4 regions of the Streptomyces sp. BL1 genome follow, and region 1 is predicted to be linked to each of the others. Evidence: riboswitches for the same ligand, from Rfam matches in the RefSeq annotation. Region 1 holds a riboswitch; each other region holds the start of a gene.
What was found. Region 1 has a riboswitch for cobalamin ahead of AC3AGO_RS21800 (CbtB domain-containing protein). Riboswitches for the same ligand answer to the same signal wherever they lie in the genome.

Region 2: it holds a riboswitch for cobalamin, as region 1 does, so the genes downstream of both, cobN (cobaltochelatase subunit CobN) here and AC3AGO_RS21800 (CbtB domain-containing protein) in region 1, are expected to answer to the same signal.
Region 3: it holds a riboswitch for cobalamin, as region 1 does, so the genes downstream of both, metE (5-methyltetrahydropteroyltriglutamate--homocysteine S-methyltransferase) here and AC3AGO_RS21800 (CbtB domain-containing protein) in region 1, are expected to answer to the same signal.
Region 4: it holds a riboswitch for cobalamin, as region 1 does, so the genes downstream of both, AC3AGO_RS13020 (ribonucleoside-diphosphate reductase subunit alpha) here and AC3AGO_RS21800 (CbtB domain-containing protein) in region 1, are expected to answer to the same signal.

What each region holds. Positions count from the first base shown of each region.
Region 1 covers NZ_JBXYWZ010000002.1:4,959,835-4,964,039, forward strand. Annotated here, with positions in the region: gene AC3AGO_RS21790 (sortase family protein) at 1-673, shown strand, start outside; gene AC3AGO_RS21795 (CbtA family protein) at 659-1,507, opposite strand; gene AC3AGO_RS21800 (CbtB domain-containing protein) at 1,522-1,749, opposite strand; cobalamin riboswitch at 1,777-1,918, opposite strand; gene AC3AGO_RS21805 (ANTAR domain-containing protein) at 2,271-3,011, opposite strand; gene AC3AGO_RS21810 (ANTAR domain-containing protein) at 3,073-3,828, opposite strand; gene AC3AGO_RS21815 (glycoside hydrolase family 6 protein) at 4,045-4,205, shown strand, end outside.
Region 2 covers NZ_JBXYWZ010000002.1:5,621,997-5,626,201, reverse strand. Annotated here, with positions in the region: gene cobN (cobaltochelatase subunit CobN) at 1-2,309, opposite strand, end outside; cobalamin riboswitch at 2,344-2,508, opposite strand; gene cobG (precorrin-3B synthase) at 2,566-4,059, shown strand; gene AC3AGO_RS24670 (precorrin-8X methylmutase) at 4,071-4,205, shown strand, end outside.
Region 3 covers NZ_JBXYWZ010000002.1:1,711,178-1,715,382, reverse strand. Annotated here, with positions in the region: gene metE (5-methyltetrahydropteroyltriglutamate--homocysteine S-methyltransferase) at 158-2,485, opposite strand; cobalamin riboswitch at 2,553-2,746, opposite strand; gene AC3AGO_RS07765 (helical backbone metal receptor) at 3,164-3,898, shown strand; gene AC3AGO_RS07760 (TDT family transporter) at 3,846-4,205, opposite strand, start outside.
Region 4 covers NZ_JBXYWZ010000002.1:2,969,170-2,973,374, forward strand. Annotated here, with positions in the region: gene AC3AGO_RS13010 (carbon starvation CstA family protein) at 1-956, shown strand, start outside; gene AC3AGO_RS13015 (GNAT family N-acetyltransferase) at 1,030-1,542, shown strand; adenosylcobalamin-variant (AdoCbl-variant) riboswitch at 1,604-1,704, shown strand; gene AC3AGO_RS13020 (ribonucleoside-diphosphate reductase subunit alpha) at 1,841-4,205, shown strand, end outside.

The sequences.
Region 1 (4,205 bases):
GCTCTCCGCGCTGTGGGTGTGGGGCTACAAGCTCACCGACGGCGCGAGCCGCCCCGACACCGGCGGCTCCGCACAGGGTTCGCCGCTGGCGCGGCTCGCGGCGGGCGAACAGCGGCCCGAACTGCCCGCGGCGCACGACCCGCTGGAGGGCCAACCCCGCCCGGAACGGCTGGACTTCGCGGCGCTCGGCCTGCACGAGCCGGTCGCCGGACACGGAGCGGGCACAGTGGGGGAGGCGGACGGTGCCCCGCCGCCCGCACCGGGAACGGGGCCCGTCCGCTGGGACGGTACGGGGCCCGTGCCCGGCGCCGGGGGCACGGCGCGGCTGGAGGCGCGGAGCGCCGCGGGCCCGGAACGGCGGCCCGTGCGGGGCGCGAAGCTGTCCGTCGGCAGGGCCGACGGGACCGTCGCGGAGTTCACCGTGTCGGCGGTGCGGACGGACCCGGGCGGCGGCCCCGCCGGGGAAGGGGACGGGGCAGCCGCCCGGGACGGAGCAGCTGTACGGGACGGAGCAGCCGTATGGGACGGAGCAGCCGTACGGGACGGAGCGGCGCCGCGGGACCGTGCCGTGCTCGAACTCCGGGTCTGCGGCGACGCCACGGGCGCGGGGGCCCGTGGCTGCACCCCGGAGCGGGTGGTCTCCGCCTACCTCACCGGGTCACGCCGCGGCTGAGCCCCGGTCCTGCTCCCCGCCGGCGTCCGTACGGCCGGCGGCCCGTGCCGCGCGCAGCCCGAGCGCGCCGAACGTCACGCCCAGCGCGGCCCACAGCAGGACGTGCGAGGCCAGCGACAGCACCCGGAAGTCCCACAGCAGCGGGGCCGGGACCGGCACCGGGTCGGGGTTGCCGGGCAGCAGGAACATCAGGCCGAGAGTGGCCACCACCGCTGCCGCGACGGCCAGTTGGCAGACCGCGGAGGAGCGGCCCGCACGGGCGAGACGGCGGTGCAGCTGCCACGCGAGCAGCAGCCCGAGTACGCCGACGGCCAGCGCGCCCAGCCACATGAACTGCCGGTCGGTGACCGTACCGGCGTCGCCGACACCCGGCGGGTTGGCCGGATAGCGCAGCCCCGGCAGCAGGGACAGCGCGAGGAATCCCGCACCCGCGAGGGTGAGGGCGCGCTCCCACGGCCGGTGCCGCAGCGGATCGTGACGGTGTGCCAGCGCGTACACGAGAGCGAAGAAGACGCCCAGCGCGAGGCCGACGATCACGGCGGTGACGACCAGGCCCGTGTGCTGGGTGCCGCGCGAGAAGAGCTCCTCGGCGGCGTGCTGGTGGCCCCCGCCGCCGTGCCCGGCGTGCTCGTGCTGCGCGCGCTCCTCCTCCAGCCGGATCGCCCGGTCCATCAGAGGTTCGGCCAGCAGCAGCGAGAAGAGTCCGGAGACCAGCCCGGCGAGGCCGCCCGCCGCGAGCCCGCGCCGCAGCAGGGGCAGCACGGGACGCACGGCGGCGCCGGCCTCCGCCGGGGTGCCGGAGGGGGACGGTGTTTCGGTGTGTGCGGTTGTCATCGTGCCGGGCCCCGTCAGTGGCAGGGGGCGCCGAAGAGGTGCCGGCCGTCGTGGGAGAACTCGTGCAGGTAGTTGCCCGTCGCCGAGATGACGGTGCCGTTGTCGACGAAGACGGCGTAGAGGGCGATCAGTGCGACGATCGCGGCTGCCGCCGCGATCATCCAGTCGCGTGCGCCGAGCGTGGCGGCGTCCGCCGCCGGGGACACAGTGCTGTTCGTCGGACCCGCGGTGTGCAGGGACATTGGTACTCCTCCTGGGGTTTCCACGCCCCGTTGGGAGAAGCGACGGGTCAGTTCCTGACTCCCGTACGCCGGCCGGACAGCACTCGGCTGTCGCGGACGTACGGACACAGTGGCGGGACCGCCCCGGATTCGCACCGGGTTCCTGTACACCGTCGCCTCAGTATGAATATGTGCCGCCAGGAGAGTCCCAGGGTGGCTGACCACTGTCAACACGGCCGTACCGGCGTGCGGTCGCGCGGCCCGCGTGAGGTGGCCGACGCCCGGCCGGTGTCCGCCCCCCTCGTGCCCGAGGACTCCGGCCGGGCGTCTCATCCCCCCGGGTTCCGGGCCGCGAGAGGAATGAGCCCAGGAAAGAGGGGGAGTACGCGGGGCCGGGGTCCGGGGCCACAGGGGCAAGATTAGGCGAGCGGGGCTGATCCGTCAGTCATGCAACCGGCCGCAGCAGGGCGTCTTCAGGCCATCCGCGGCGCGGAACAGCCGGCCGGGGGCGGGCGGTCATCCGGCCGCCCGCGGACGGCAGTTCACCGTTGGGAGGGGCCCGGCTGGGGAAGGCCGAGCCTGCCGTCGACGACGTCCCGCGCCACCTGGGACAGCCGCGCCCCGTGCGAGCGGGCGTAGCCGCGCAGCATCGCGAAGCCCTCGTCCACGCTGACGCCGCGGCGTTCGGCGAGCACTCCCTTCGCCTGCTCCACCACCACGCGGCTGTCCAGCGCCGACTGGAGCTGGCCGGCGAGCTGTTCACGCTGCCGCAGGGTGCGCTGCTGGAGGATGCCGAGGGTCGCGGCGTCCGCGAGGGCCTGCGCGACCTGCATCCCGTCCGCCGGGGGCGCGGCCTCTTCCGGTGCGTTGGTGAGCAGTTGGAGCGCTCCGATGACGTCCTCGCGCAGCCGCAGCGGCACCGTGTACGAGGAGGCGAAGCCCGCCTGCTGTGCGGCGGTGCCGAATTCCGGCCACCGCCGCAGGGTCTCCGTCATGCCGTGCGGCGGTACGGGAGCCGCCGTGCGGTAGCACTCGAAGCAGGGTCCCTGCTCCTGCTGGAGGTCGAACAGCCCCAGCAGCCACGGCTGTTCGGCGGAGGCCGCCGCGGTGTGCAGATCGCCCTGCGGGTCGGCGAGCATCAGCCCGGCCGCCGTCACATCGAGCAGGTCGACACAGCGCACCGCGAGCCGGTGCAGGAAGTCCACCACGTCGAAGTCGTCGACCAGGGTGTCGGCCAGCTCCACGAAGGTCTCGGCGAGACGCTGCTCGCGGTTCGTGCTCATCACGGTCCCGTCCCTTCGTCGCGGAAGCGGCCGCGCGAGCCGGTCTTCGGGGGCACACACTTCACTTCGTATCCCTCTCGCCGTCCTGGCCGTCGTCTGTGAGCCGCAGCTTCCTCGCCACCACGTCCCTGGCCACGTCGAGCAGGGCGAGACCGCGCGTGTACGCGTGCACGCGCAGCCGCAGCAGGGCGAGTTCCGGTGTGACCCCCAGCTGCACCGACACCATGCCGGTCGCCTGATGGACCTCGGCCCTGCGCAGCGCGGCACGGTCCGCGACCCAGTCCACGACGAGCGGCGAACTGTCGTGCAGCGGTTTGCCGTCGCCCTGCGCGTCCCGGCCGCCGAGCAGCGACAGCGCCAGCGCCCCGGACAGGATCTGCGCCCGGCCGAGCGTCTCCTGGGACAGCGTCCCGGGAGTGCCCCTGTGCAGCAGCAGGACGCCCACGCGGATGGCGCCGATCTGCAGCGGAAAGCTGAACACCGCCTGTACGCCCAGCTCTTGGGCCCCCGGCGGGAACCCCGGCCAGCGGTCGGCGGGGACGGTACGCAGCTCCGGTTCGAGCACCATGATTCCGCTGCGCGCCGTGTCGACGCCGGGCCCGACCCCGAGGGTGAACTGGAGCTCCTCCAGCTCGCCCGCCGTACGCCCCGAGGACCACAGCTGTTCGCCGGGCGGCGGGCCGTCGTGCGCGAGGGAGACGGCTGCCCCGTCGACACCGAGTGCGGAGCAGATACGGCGGGCCGTCTCCGTGGAGAGCGGGAAACCGGGGTGGGCTGTCAGCTCGTTGAGGACGGCTGCCAGTTCGTGGCTGACCACACCCTCCTCCTTGCGTGCCCGTGCGGCCTGGTGGACCCACATCCTATGCGCGGCCGGAGGCGGGCGTGCGGGTAACAGCTGGTCGACAGTTCCGCGCGGCGGCCTTCACGGGAGGGCGCTGTGACACGATGGTGCGGTCCGGCGGGGTGCGGCGAGGGGGCAGGGGAGTGGCCTCTCGGGGCCGGTCCCCGCGCAGTACGGCCGAGGGGGGAGTGGATGTACGGGTACACCTGTGCCGACAGGACCACGCGGGGCGCGCGTTCGGGCGCGCGGCTGACGAGAGCCGCGGCTGCCGCCGCGGTGGGCGCGATGCTGCTGGCGGGGTGCTCAGGCTCCTCGGACGACGGCGGGGGCGACGACGCCGGGGGAACGGAGCA
Region 2 (4,205 bases), 660 kb from region 1:
TCGGCGGCGGCGAACTCCAGGATGCTGCCGACCTGTTCGCGCTGCTCGGCGGGGAGGTCCGCGGTGACGCGGGACACGGCGGCCGGGTCCCAGCCGGCTTCCTCCATGCCCTCGATGAGCACACGGGCCGCGTCCTCCGCCGTGTCGGAGCCCGTACGGTCGGACGCCGACTCGTCGAGGCCGAGGGCCTCGCGCAGGCCGGGCAGCGAGGTGGTGCCGCCCCAGATCTGGCGGGCGCGCAGGATGGACAGGACGAGGTTGACGTGCGCCGCGCCTTCCGGGGCCGAGCCCAGGACGTGCAGGCCGTCCCGGATCTGGGCGTCCTTGATCTCGCACAGCCAGCCGTCGACGTGGATCAGGATGTCGTCGAACTTCTCGTCGTCCGGGCGCTCTTCGAGGCCCAGGTCGTGGTCGAGCTTCGCGGCCTGGAGCAGCGTCCAGATCTGTGCGCGGATCGCGGGCAGCTTCGCCGGGTCCATGGCGGAGACCGCCGCGTGCTCGTCGAGGAGCTGTTCCAGGCGCGCGATGTCGCCGTAGCTCTCGGCGCGGGACATCGGCGGCACGAGGTGGTCGACGAGCGTGGCGTGCACCCGGCGCTTGGCCTGGGTGCCCTCGCCCGGGTCGTTGACCAGGAACGGGTAGATCAGCGGCAGGTCGCCGAGGGCCGCGTCCGGCGCGCAGGCGGCGGACAGTCCGGCGTTCTTGCCGGGCAGCCACTCCAGGTTGCCGTGCTTGCCCAGGTGGATCATGGCGTCGGCGCCGAAGCCGCCGTCGTCGCGGTCGGCGGACATCCACCGGTAGGCGGCCAAGTAGTGGTGCGAGGGCGGAAGATCGGGGTCGTGGTAGATCGCGATCGGGTTCTCGCCGAAGCCGCGCGGCGGCTGGATGAGGATCAGCAGATTGCCGCGGCGCAGCGCCGCGAGCACGATGTCGCCCTCGGGGTTGCTGCTGTCGTCGACGAACATCTGGCCGGGCGGCGGGCCCCAGTGCTCCTCGACGGAGTCGCGCAGCTCCTGCGGGAGGCGGGCGTACCAGCGGCGGTAGTCGGCGGCGGGGATGCGGACCGGGTTGCGGGCCAGCTGCTCCTCGGTGAGCCAGTCCTGGTCGTGGCCGCCGGCCTCGATCAGGGCGTAGATCAGTTCGTCGCCGTCGCCGGACTCCAGGCCGGGCACCGGCTCGGCGCTCTCGTCGCCGAAGTCGTAGCCCTCCTCGCGCAGCCGGCGCAGCAGGGCGACGGCGCTGGCGGGGGTGTCGAGGCCGACGGCGTTGCCGATGCGGGAGTGCTTCGTCGGGTACGCGGACAGCACCAGCGCGAGGCGCTTCTCCGCGTTCGGCGTGTGCCGAAGACGGGCGTGGCGTACAGCGGTTCCGGCGACGCGGGCCGCGCGCTCGGGGTCGGCGACGTACGCGGGCAGGCCGTCCTCGTCGATCTCCTTGAAGGAGAACGGGACGGTGATGAGCCGGCCGTCGAACTCGGGCACGGCGACCTGGCTGGCGGCGTCCAGCGGGGAGACGCCCTCGTCGTTCTCCTCCCACGCGGCGCGCGGGCTGGTGAGGCAGAGCGCCTGCAGGATCGGCACGTCCAGCGCCGCGAGCGCGCCCGCGTCCCACGACTCGTCGTCGCCGCCCGCGGACGCCTCGGCCGGCTTGCTGCCGCCGGCGGCGAGCACGGTGGTGACGATGGCGTCGGCTTCCCGCAGCTTGTCGAGGAGTTCGGGCTCGGGGGCGCGCAGCGAGGCCACGTACAGCGGCATCGGCCGGCCGCCGGCCTCCTCGACGGCGCCGCACAGGGTGTCGACGAAGGCGGTGTTGCCGCTCATGTGGTGGGCGCGGTAGTAGAGCACCGCGATGTCCGGGCCCGCGGCGCCGTCCTTCGCGGTGCGCTCCAGCGGGCCCCAGGTGGGCGCTGCGGCGGGCGGCTCGAAGCCGTGCCCGGTGAGCAGGACCGTGTCGGAGAGGAAGCGGCCGAGCTGGTCGAGATTGCCGGGGCCGCCGTGCGCCAGATAGGCGTGCGCCTCGGCGGCGACGCCGATGGGGACGGTGGACGCCTCCATCAGCTGTGCGTCCGGGGCCTGTTCACCGGTGAGGACGACCACCGGGCGGTCCTGCGCCAGCAGCTGGTCGATGCCCTCCTGCCAGGCACGGAGTCCGCCGAGGAGGCGGACGACGACGAGATCGGTGCCCTCCAGCAGACCGGGCAGCTCGTCGAGGTCGAGGCGCGCGGGGTTCGCGTACCGGTACGGCACGGGCCCCTCGGACGCGCGGGCGCTGAGCAGATCGGTGTCGGAGGTGGACAGCAGCAGGATCATGCGGCGTCGGCCTTCCTCGGGGTCCGCGCCCCGGGCGGTGAGAGTGACGGCGGGAGTTCCTGGCTCACCCGGCGGCTGCAGGAATCACAGCCGATGGGCTCACAGTGGCGGGACCGCACCGGATTCGCACCGGTCTTCCTCCCCCTGGAGCCGTCGCTGACGGAGGCGGACCGCGTGGCCCGCCGCACAACATAGTAAGGGTCCGGCCAACCGCGGGGACGATACGGCCTGCGGAAACGTCGGTATGCTCGCCGCCATGCCGCAGCTCTCCTCGACACCACGAACATGGGCGAATCCGCCCGTACGGGACCGCGGTGACGCCTGCCCCGGAGCGCTGCGCCTGCACTCGGCGGACGACGGTGCGCTGGCCCGGATCCGCATCCCCGCAGGCCTGTTGACCGCCCGGCAGGCGGTGGCGCTGGCGGACGCGGCGGACCGGCTCGGCGACGGCCGCATCGACATCACCTCGCGCGGAAACCTCCAGCTGCGCGGCCTGGACGAGTGCTGCGCCGGCCAACTGGCGTCCGTACTGGAGACGTCCGGCCTGCTGCCCTCGCCCCGGCACGAACGGGTGCGCAACGTCGTCGCCTCGCCGCTGAGCGGGCTGGACGGTGCGGGCGACGGCGATGTGCGCGGCTGGGCCGGCCACCTGGACGCGCTGCTGTGCGCGAACGAGGAGGCCACGGCGCTGTCCGGGCGCTTCCTGTTCGCCCTCGACGACGGGCGCGGGGACGTCGCTTCGCTCGACGCGGATGTGACCTTGCTCGCGCTGCCCGGCGGCGACGCGCTGCTGCGCGTCGGCGACGAACCGGCGGCGGTCCGGGTGCGCGGAGACCACCGTGACGCAGTGCCCGGCGCGGCGCTGGCGGCCGCGGAGATGTTCCTCACGGCCATACGGGACACCGGTGCACATGTCTGGCGGGTACGTGAACTGCCCGCGGGACAGACCGGGTTCGCCCACCGCCTCCCGGACACCCTTCAGGAGAAGGGGATATCGGCGACATACGTCGCGGATGCGCCCGCCCCTCGGGGCGCCCCGCCCTCGCCCGGCGCCGTGACGGGTGCCGGTTCGGGGGACGCTCCCCGCGCGCTGTCCGTCGTCGCGCCGCTCGGCAGGCTGACCGCCGCGCAGTGGCGGCAACTGGCGGGCGTGGCAGCGCAGGACGGGACGGGCGAACTGCGGGTCACACCCTGGCGGGGCGTCGTCCTACCCCTGCCCGGACTGTCCGCTGCCGGACTGTCCGAGGGCGTCTCCGGAGAGGCCACCGCCGGACTGTCCGCCGACGCGGCCGGTGAGCGGCTTCGCGCCCTCGACGCGGCGGGCCTGATCACCGGCCCCTCCTCCCCCTGGCTGGGCGTGGGAGCGTGCACGGGGCGGCCCGGCTGTGCGAAGTCCCACCGCGATGTACGGGCCGACGCGGCCGCGGCCGTCACGGAGAGCATCGTCACAGAGGCCGCCGTCCCGGAGCACGCGCTGCCCGTCTACTGGTCGGGCTGTGAACGGCGTTGCGGACACCCGCGAGGCGACTGGGTGGATGTCGTCGCGGACGAGGAGGGCTACACCGTGCGCGTTCGGGGAGAAGACCCAGTCGGGCCGGAATCCGCGCACGGGACCGGACCGGAATCCGTGGACAGGCGCGGACTCGCCGGCGCGGTCGCGTCGGCACGTGCGCGAGGGACGCGTACGGCAGCCGCCGCGCTGACAGCCACAGCCGGCACCACAACAGCGCACACAACAGTGACGAGATGAGCGGGAGCACAGTGTTCGAGTACGAGAAGGACGGCGCGGAGATCTACCGCCAGTCCTTTGCCACCATCCGGGCCGAGTCGGATCTCGCGGGCCTGCCCGCCGAGGTCAGCCAGGTCGCGGTCAGGATGATCCACGCCTGCGGGATG
Region 3 (4,205 bases), 3.2 Mb from region 1:
CGGTCGCCGGCCGGGAGGCCGTACCGACGGCCTGACCTCCGCGATGTTCGCCGGGTGCGTCGCGCACCCGGGGCGCCCCTTGGCGCGGGCTCCAACTGCCGCCCGCACCAAGGGGCGTTCGCATCGCCCGGGAGAGTCCGTGCGCGTGGGCGTTGCGTCAGTCGAGGCCGGCCCGGACCTCCCGGGCCGCCTCCGTCATGTGGGACAGTGCCTGTTCGACCTGCTCCGGCGAGCGGGTCTTCAAACCACAGTCCGGGTTCACCCAGAGCCGCTCCGGCGGCACCGCACGGAGCGCGCGCCGCAGCAGCCCAGCCATCTCGCGGGCGTCGGGCACCCGCGGCGAGTGGATGTCGTACACACCGGGGCCCGCCTCGCGCGGATAGCGGGCCTTCGCCAGCTCGTCGGCGATGCCCATGTGCGAGCGTGCCGCCTCCAGGCTGATGACGTCCGCGTCCAACGCCTCGATGCCCGCGAGGATTTCGCCGAACTCCGCGTAGCACATGTGCGTGTGGATCTGCGTGTCCGCGCGCACCCCGCCGGTCGCCAGCCGGAACGCCTCGGTCGCCCAGTCCAGATACGCCGGCCGCGCGTCGGCCCGCAGCGGCAGCAGCTCCCGCAGCGCCGGCTCGTCGACCTGGATCACCGAAGTGCCCGCGGCCTCAAGGTCGTCGACCTCGTCGCGGAGTGCCAGCGCCACCTGCCGGGCCGTCTCCGCGAGCGGCTGGTCGTCCCGTACGAACGACCAGGACAGCATCGTCACCGGCCCCGTCAGCATGCCCTTCACGGGCCTGTCCGTCAGCGACTGCGCGTACCGCGTCCACTCCAGCGTCATCGGTCCCGGCCGCGACACGTCACCCGCGAGGATCGGCGGGCGCACGTACCGCGTGCCGTACGACTGCACCCAGCCGTGCTGCGTGGCCAGAAAGCCCGACATCTGCTCGGCGAAGTACTGCACCATGTCGTTGCGTTCGGGCTCGCCGTGCACCAGGACGTCGAGTCCGGCCTTCTCCTGGAAGGCGACGGTCTCGCGGATCTCCTCCGCGATCCGCTCGCGGTACTGCTCCTCGCTCAGCTCGCCCCTGCGCAGTCCGGCGCGCGCTGTGCGGAGCTCCCCGGTCTGCGGGAACGAGCCGATGCTGGTGGTCGGCAGCGGTGGCAGCCCGAGCCGGGCGCGCTGCGCGGACGCGCGCTCCGGGTACGCCTGCGCGCGGCGGGCGTCCTCCTCGGTCACGGCGGCGCTGCGCGCGCGGACGGCGTCGTCCCGTACGAGAGACGAGCCGGCGCGCGAGGCCAGCGCCACACGGCGGGCCGTGAGCTGAGCGCCCACCGCGTCCCTTCCCTCGGTCAACGCCCGTGCCAGTACGGCCACTTCGTCCGTCTTCTGGCGGGCGAACGCCAGCCAGCGCGCCACCTGAGGGTCCAGGTCCCGCTCCAGCGTCACATCGAGCGGCACGTGCAGCAGCGAGCAGGACGGCGCGACGTCCAGCTGCCCGGCCAGACCGAGCAGCGTGGCCAGCCTGCCGGTCAGCTGCTCCAGATCGGACGCCCACACGTTGCGCCCGTCGACCACACCGGCGACCAGGCGCCGCCCCGGCAGCCCGCCGGCCGAGGCCAGCGCCTCCAGGTTGGCCGCGGCCGGGCCCGTGAAGTCCAGCGCCAGGCCCTCGACGGGGGAGCCGGCGAGCACGGGGAGGGCCGGGCCGAGCCGGTCGAAGTACGAGGCGACCAGCAGTTTCGGCCGGTCGGCCGAGGCGCACAGCTCACGGTAGGCGCGGGCCGTGGCGCTCAGTACGGACTCCGGCTGGTCCTGCACCAGCGCCGGCTCGTCCAGCTGCACCCAGTCGGCGCCCGCGGCGCGCAGATCCGCCAGTACGGACGCGTACACCGGCAGCAGCCGGTCCAGCAGCGCGAGCGGATCGAAGTGCGGGTCGGTGCCGGGGGCGGGCTTCGAGAGCAGCAGGAACGTGACGGGTCCGACGAGTACGGGCCGGGCCCGCCGGCCCTCGCGCCGGGCCTCGGTGAACTCGGCCGTCTGCTTGCGGGAGTCCGGCGAGAACGTGCTGTCCGCGCTCAACTCCGGCACCAGATAGTGGTAGTTGGTGTCGAACCACTTCGTCATCTCCAGCGGCTCCGCGTCGGCGGTGCCGCGGGCCATGGCGAAGTACGTGTCCAGTTCGCCCAGCGTGCCGGACTCGGCGGCCCTGCGGTGCCGGGCGGGGACCGCGCCGGCCATCCAGGCGGTGTCGAGCACGTGGTCGTAGAACGAGAAGTGCCCGGTGGGGATCTCCTCGATGCCCGCCTCCGCCTGCTCGCGGCGCGCGTCGGCGCGCAGCGTCGCGGCGGTCTCCAGCAGTTGGGGCTCTGATACGCGGCCCGCCCAGTAGCCCTCGATGGCCTTCTTCAACTCGCGGTCCGGGCCCTGCCGCGGATATCCGTGCGAGGTGGCGTGCACGCGCGATACGTGTGACGTATGTACGTCGGTCACGGAACTCTCCTTCGCGAGTCCTCGTCGATGAACCACACGGCCGCGGTGGTGCGGGGCGTGCGGGCAGTGGCAGGTATTCGGACTCGCGGGCGCGTCGTCGGCGACTTGTCGCCGGGACTCCTACTGGCCGTCGCTTCCCGGGTGTTGCGCACACCCAGTGCGTGATGACGGCGGTCGTTCCCACTCACCGCTGCGGGGCAGTTCCGGTTTCGCACCGGATTCCCTCTTGCGTCGCTCCCGCCTGGCAGACGGGCCGAACCAGCTACGCCCGCCACCCTAGCCCCTGACGGGGCCCGCACCGCAACACCACCCACGCCATGACCTTCTCCTTCCCGCCGCGGAAGGCGCGCGGCACGCGCCTCGCACGGGAGCCGGGTCCCGCTCTCCTTTTCCGCCGCGGCGGGAGGCGCGCGCAGCGATGCGTTTCGGCGGTGTGTGCGCAGCTCGCGCTGAGACCGCCGGCCGGGCCCGCTGGGTGACGTGCCGCTGCGGCGGGAGGGGGTGGGGCGTGAGCGCCCTGATAGGGGCGCGGGGAACTGCGCATGCCGCGGCGGCGGCCGCAGCCGCACAACGCACCAGGAGGGGCAGGCGCGGCCGCACGCAACAACGCGTCCCGCCGCCGCGGGGAGGATGGCCTTCACGGGGAGGCGCGCCCCGCCAGGGGCGTAGCGTGCCCGTATGGGACATGTTGCGCGGGTCGTGTCGATCGTGCCGTCGTTGACGGAAGCCGTCGCCGTGACGGAGCCCGGAATGCTCGTCGGCGCCACCGACTGGTGCTCGCACCCCGCGGACCTCGACGTCACCCGCGTACGGGGCACGAAGAACCCCGACGTGGAGCGGATCACCGCCCTCGCCCCCGACCTCGTGCTGGCCAACGAGGAGGAGAACCGGGAACAGGATCTGGCCGCCCTGCGCGCGGCCGGAATCGACGTCCTGGTGACCGAAGTCCGCACCGTCCCGCAGTCGTTCACGGAACTGCACCGCATGCTGACGGCCGGCTGCGGCCTGCCCCGCCCCGCGTGGCTGGACGACGCGGAGGACGCCTGGCGGGACGCGCGCGCGGAGTTCGACGTGGACGCCGTCGTCCCCATCTGGCGCCGCCCGTGGATGGTGCTGGGACGCGACACGTTCGCCGGAGCCGTCCTCGAACACCTCGGCGTGCGCAACGTGTACGCGGACCACCCCGAGCGCTATCCCCGCGTCCCCCTGGGCGAGTTGACCGCGCCGGACCGCCGCGCCGGCCTCGTCGCGCTGCCGGACGAGCCGTACCCGTTCGGCGCCGACGACGGCCCCGAGGCCTTCCCGGGGCTGCCGGCGGCGCTGCTGAGCGGCCGTCACCTCACCTGGTACGGGCCCTCGCTCACGACCGCGCCGGAGACACTGTGCGCGGCGCTGCGAGCAGCGCTCCGCTGAACAGCCCCCGCACCGTGCAGCTCAGCGCAACCGCCCAGGCGGCAGCCAGCAGCACGTACAGCAGGACGGCCAGCCAGCCCAGCGCGTCGAGCCCCGTGTGCCGGGCGAGGGACGCGGCCCCCGTGACGCACGTGCCGACGGGGAAGGTGAACGCCCACCACGTCATCGTGAACCGCATCCCGCCGCGCACCGCGTGCACGACCAGCGCACCCGCCAACAGCAGCCAGAGCAGGGCGAATCCGAGCACGGGCACCCCGTACAGCACGGCCGCCGTACGGAAGGTGTCCGGCGCCGCGTCGGCGAGGTT
Region 4 (4,205 bases), 2.0 Mb from region 1:
CCGCCTCGCAGGCGGTCGCCGGCTTCGGCTACTCCATCTCGCCCGACCAGCTCGCCGCCGCGGCCAAGGCGGTGGAGGAACAGTCGCTGCTGTCCCGTACGGGCGGTGCGCCGACACTGGCGGTCGGCGTGTCCGAGATCTTCTCCCAAGTGGTCGGCGGCGCCGGGATGAAGGCGTTCTGGTACCACTTCGCGATCATGTTCGAGGCGCTGTTCATCCTGACCGCGCTCGACGCGGGCACCCGGGTGGGCCGGTTCATGCTGCAGGACACCCTCGGCAACGTCATGCCGAAGTTCCGCAACATCAGCTGGAAGCCCGGACTGTGGCTCACCAGCGCCATCGTCGTGGCGCTGTGGGGCTACTTCCTGTGGGTCGGCGTGCACGAGCCGCTGGGCGGCATCAACCAGCTCTTCCCGCTCTTCGGCATCGCCAACCAGCTGCTGGCCGCGGTCGCCCTGGCGGTCGCCACGACGCTGCTGATCAAGTCCGGACGGCTCAAGTGGGCCTGGGTGACGGGCATTCCGCTGGTGTGGGACGCGGTCGTGACGCTGACCGCGAGCTGGCAGAAGGTGTTCTCGTCCGATCCCAAGGTGGGCTTCTTCAAGCAGCGTTCGGTCACCCAGGACGCCATCGAGCAGGGCAAGGTGCTGCCGCCCGCCAAGACCATGGACGACATGCACACCATCGTCACCAACACCACGGTGGACGGGGTGCTTTCCGCACTGTTCGCCCTGCTGGTTGTCGTGGTCCTGGCGGACTCGGCGCGCACCTGCGTGCGTTCGCTGCGGGAGCAGCGGAGCGGCATCGCGGCCCGGCTGCACGAGGCCCCGTACGAACAGTCCCGGATCGTGGCACCGGCCGGCCTGATCACCACCAAGGAGGAGAAGGCCGAACTGGCTGCCGCCGCGGCGAGTCCGGGCGACGACCCCGACGCGGGCCGTACGGACAGCCGCTGACGCCGCGCACTGCCGCACCGGACACCACGGCACCCCACTGACCGCTGTCAGTGGGGTGCCGCATGCTTGCCGCATGGACTTCAGCATCAGACGCGCACACTCCGGCGAGCTGGACGAGGTCGGGGAGCTCACCGCGGAGGCGTATCTCGGGGACGGTCTGCTGGACTTCGGGGAGGCCGACAGCTATCTGACCACCCTGCGCGACGCGCGGGGCCGTGCGGCGCGGGCCGAACTGCTCGTCGCCGTGGACTCGGCGACCGGCGAACTGCTGGGCAGCGTGACCTACACGGGACCCGACGGGGCGTACGCGGAGGTCTCGCGCCCCGGCGAGGGCGAGTTCCGGATGCTGGCCGTGCGCGGGGCGGGACGGCGGCGCGGCGTCGGTGAGGCGCTGGTGCGGGCCTGTCTGGACCGGGCCCGCGAGCAGGGGCTGGAACGGGTCGTCATGTCGAGCTCCCCGCGGATGGCTCCGGCCCACCGGCTGTACGGGCGGCTGGGGTTCGTCCGCAGCCCCGATCGGGACTGGGGTCCGGCCCCGGAGTTCACCCTGCTGACCTTCGGGGTGGAACTGTCCCCAGCGGATTGACCGGCGACACAAGATATGGGGTGGGGCGCACGGGGCAGCACAAGATGTATGCTCGTGCTCGCTGTCGCCGCAGGGGAATCCGGTGCAAGTCCGGAACTGTCCCGCAACGGTGAGTGATGGGCTGCTTTGTCTGCCCACACAAGTCCGAGTGCCTGCCGGCAGTGTGAACTGTCGTCCGGGCTTCGTGGGTTGAGCCGGCGGACGCTGACGGGTGTGCCCCGCGCCGGTGCGGCGGCCCCCGTACGCGCCCCGTCCCGACTCGCTCTCGCGGCCCCGCATGCGAGGGAGAGCGCGTCCAGTGACCATCGCACCAGCAGCACCCGCCGGCACGTCGGGCCCGTCCGGCGGGGAACCGCGGTCCGACGAGCCCGGTTCAGCGGCCGGCCGGCTGCTGAACACCCTGCGGGAGCTCAGCGCCGGACTGCCGGCCACCGACCCGGAGCGGATCGCCGCCGCCGTACGGCTCGGACGGCAACCGGGCGCCGATGAGGCCGAGTTGCGGTCCCTGGCGACCGAGGCCGCCGCGGGGCTGACCGCCGAGGAACCGGAGTACTCGCGGCTCGCCGCGCGGCTGCTCACCCGCACCGTGCGGGAGGAGGCCGCCGCGCAGGGCGCGGTGTCCTTCTCCGCCTCCGTCGCCACCGGCCACCGGGAGGGGCTGATCGCGGACGGCACGGCGGACTTCGTACGGCGGCACGCGGCGCGTCTGGACGCGCTGGCCGAACAGGCCGTCGCGGACGGCGCCGACGACCGGTTCGGCTACTTCGGGCTGCGCACGCTGCACTCGCGCTACCTGCTGCGGCATCCGACCAGCCGTCAGGTCACCGAGACGGCGCAGCACTTCCTGCTGCGGGTGGCGTGCGGTCTGGCGGACGGTGTGTCCCAGGAGGCGCTGGAGGAGGTCGCCGAGCTGTACCGGCTGACCAGTTCGCTCGCCTATCTGCCGTCCTCCCCCACGCTGTTCAACTCCGGGACGCGGCACCCGCAGATGTCCTCCTGCTATCTGCTGGACTCGCCGCTGGACGAACTGGACTCGCTCTACGAGCGATACCACCAGGTCGCCCGGCTCTCGAAGCACGCGGGCGGCATCGGGCTGCCGTTCAGCCGGATCAGGGCCCGCGGCTCCCTGATCCGCGGCACCAACGGACACTCCAACGGCATCGTGCCGTTCCTGCGCACCCTCGACTCCTCGGTGGCCGCGGTCAATCAGGGCGGCCGGCGCAAAGGCGCGGCGTGCGTCTATCTGGAGCCCTGGCACGCGGACGTGGAGGAGTTCCTGGAGCTGCGCGACAACACCGGCGAGGAAGCGCGGCGCACGCACAATCTGAACATCGCGCACTGGATCCCCGACGAGTTCATGCGGCGCGTCGAGGCGGACGCAGACTGGTCGCTGTTCTCCCCCGCCGACGTACCGGAACTGGTCGACCTGTGGGGCGACGAGTTCGACGCCGCGTACCGCCGTGCCGAGGACGAGCAGCTGTACGTACGGCAGGTGCCCGCACGGCAGTTGTACTCCCGCATGATGCGCACCCTCGCGCAGACCGGCAACGGCTGGATGACGTTCAAGGACGCGTCCAACCGGACGGCCAACCAGACGGCCGAACCGGGCCGCACCGTGCACTCCTCGAACCTATGCACCGAGATCCTGGAGGTGACCGACGACGGGGAGACCGCCGTGTGCAACCTCGGCTCGGTCAACCTGTCGGCGCACCTGGGCGACGACGGCCGGATGGACTGGGAACGGCTGGACGCCACCGTACGAACGGCCGTGACCTTCCTCGACCGCGTCGTGGACATCAACTTCTATCCGACCGAACAGTCCGGCCGCTCCAACTCCCGCTGGCGGCCCGTCGGTCTGGGCGTCATGGGTCTGCAGGACGTGCTGTTCCGGCTGCGGCTGCCCTTCGACTCGGACGGCGCCCGCGAGCTGTCCACCCGTATCGCCGAACGCATCATGCTGGCGGCCTACGAGGCGTCGGCGGACCTCGCCGAACGGCACGGCCCGCTGCCCGCCTGGGAGTCGACCCGTACGGCACGCGGTGTGCTGCACCCCGACCACTACCCGGACGCCGTACGGAACGCCGCCTGGCCGGAGCGCTGGGACGCGCTGCGCGCCCGCATCCGGAGCACCGGCATGCGCAACTCCCTGCTGCTCGCCATCGCCCCGACTGCCACCATCGCGTCGATCGCCGGCGTGTACGAGTGCATCGAGCCGCAGGTGTCCAACCTCTTCAAGCGCGAGACGCTCAGCGGCGAGTTCCTCCAGGTGAACGCCTACCTGATCGACGAGTTGAAGCGGCGCGGCCTGTGGGACGACCGGGCGCGGGACGCGCTGCGGGAGGCCAACGGGTCGGTCGCGGACCTGGAGTGGATCCCGGCGGACGTACGGCACCTGTACCGCACGGCGTGGGAGCTGCCCCAGCGCGCGGTCATCGACATGGCCGCAGCCCGTACGCCGTTCCTGGACCAGAGCCAGTCGCTGAACCTCTTCATGGCGGCGCCGACCATCGGCAAGCTCAGCTCGATGTACGCGTACGCCTGGAAGCGCGGCATCAAGACCACCTACTACCTGCGCTCCCGCCCGGCGACCCGGATCGCCCCCGCCGCGAGCAGCGCCGCCTCCGCCACCGTCCCCGGGCCATCAGAACAGTCCGGACAGCCGG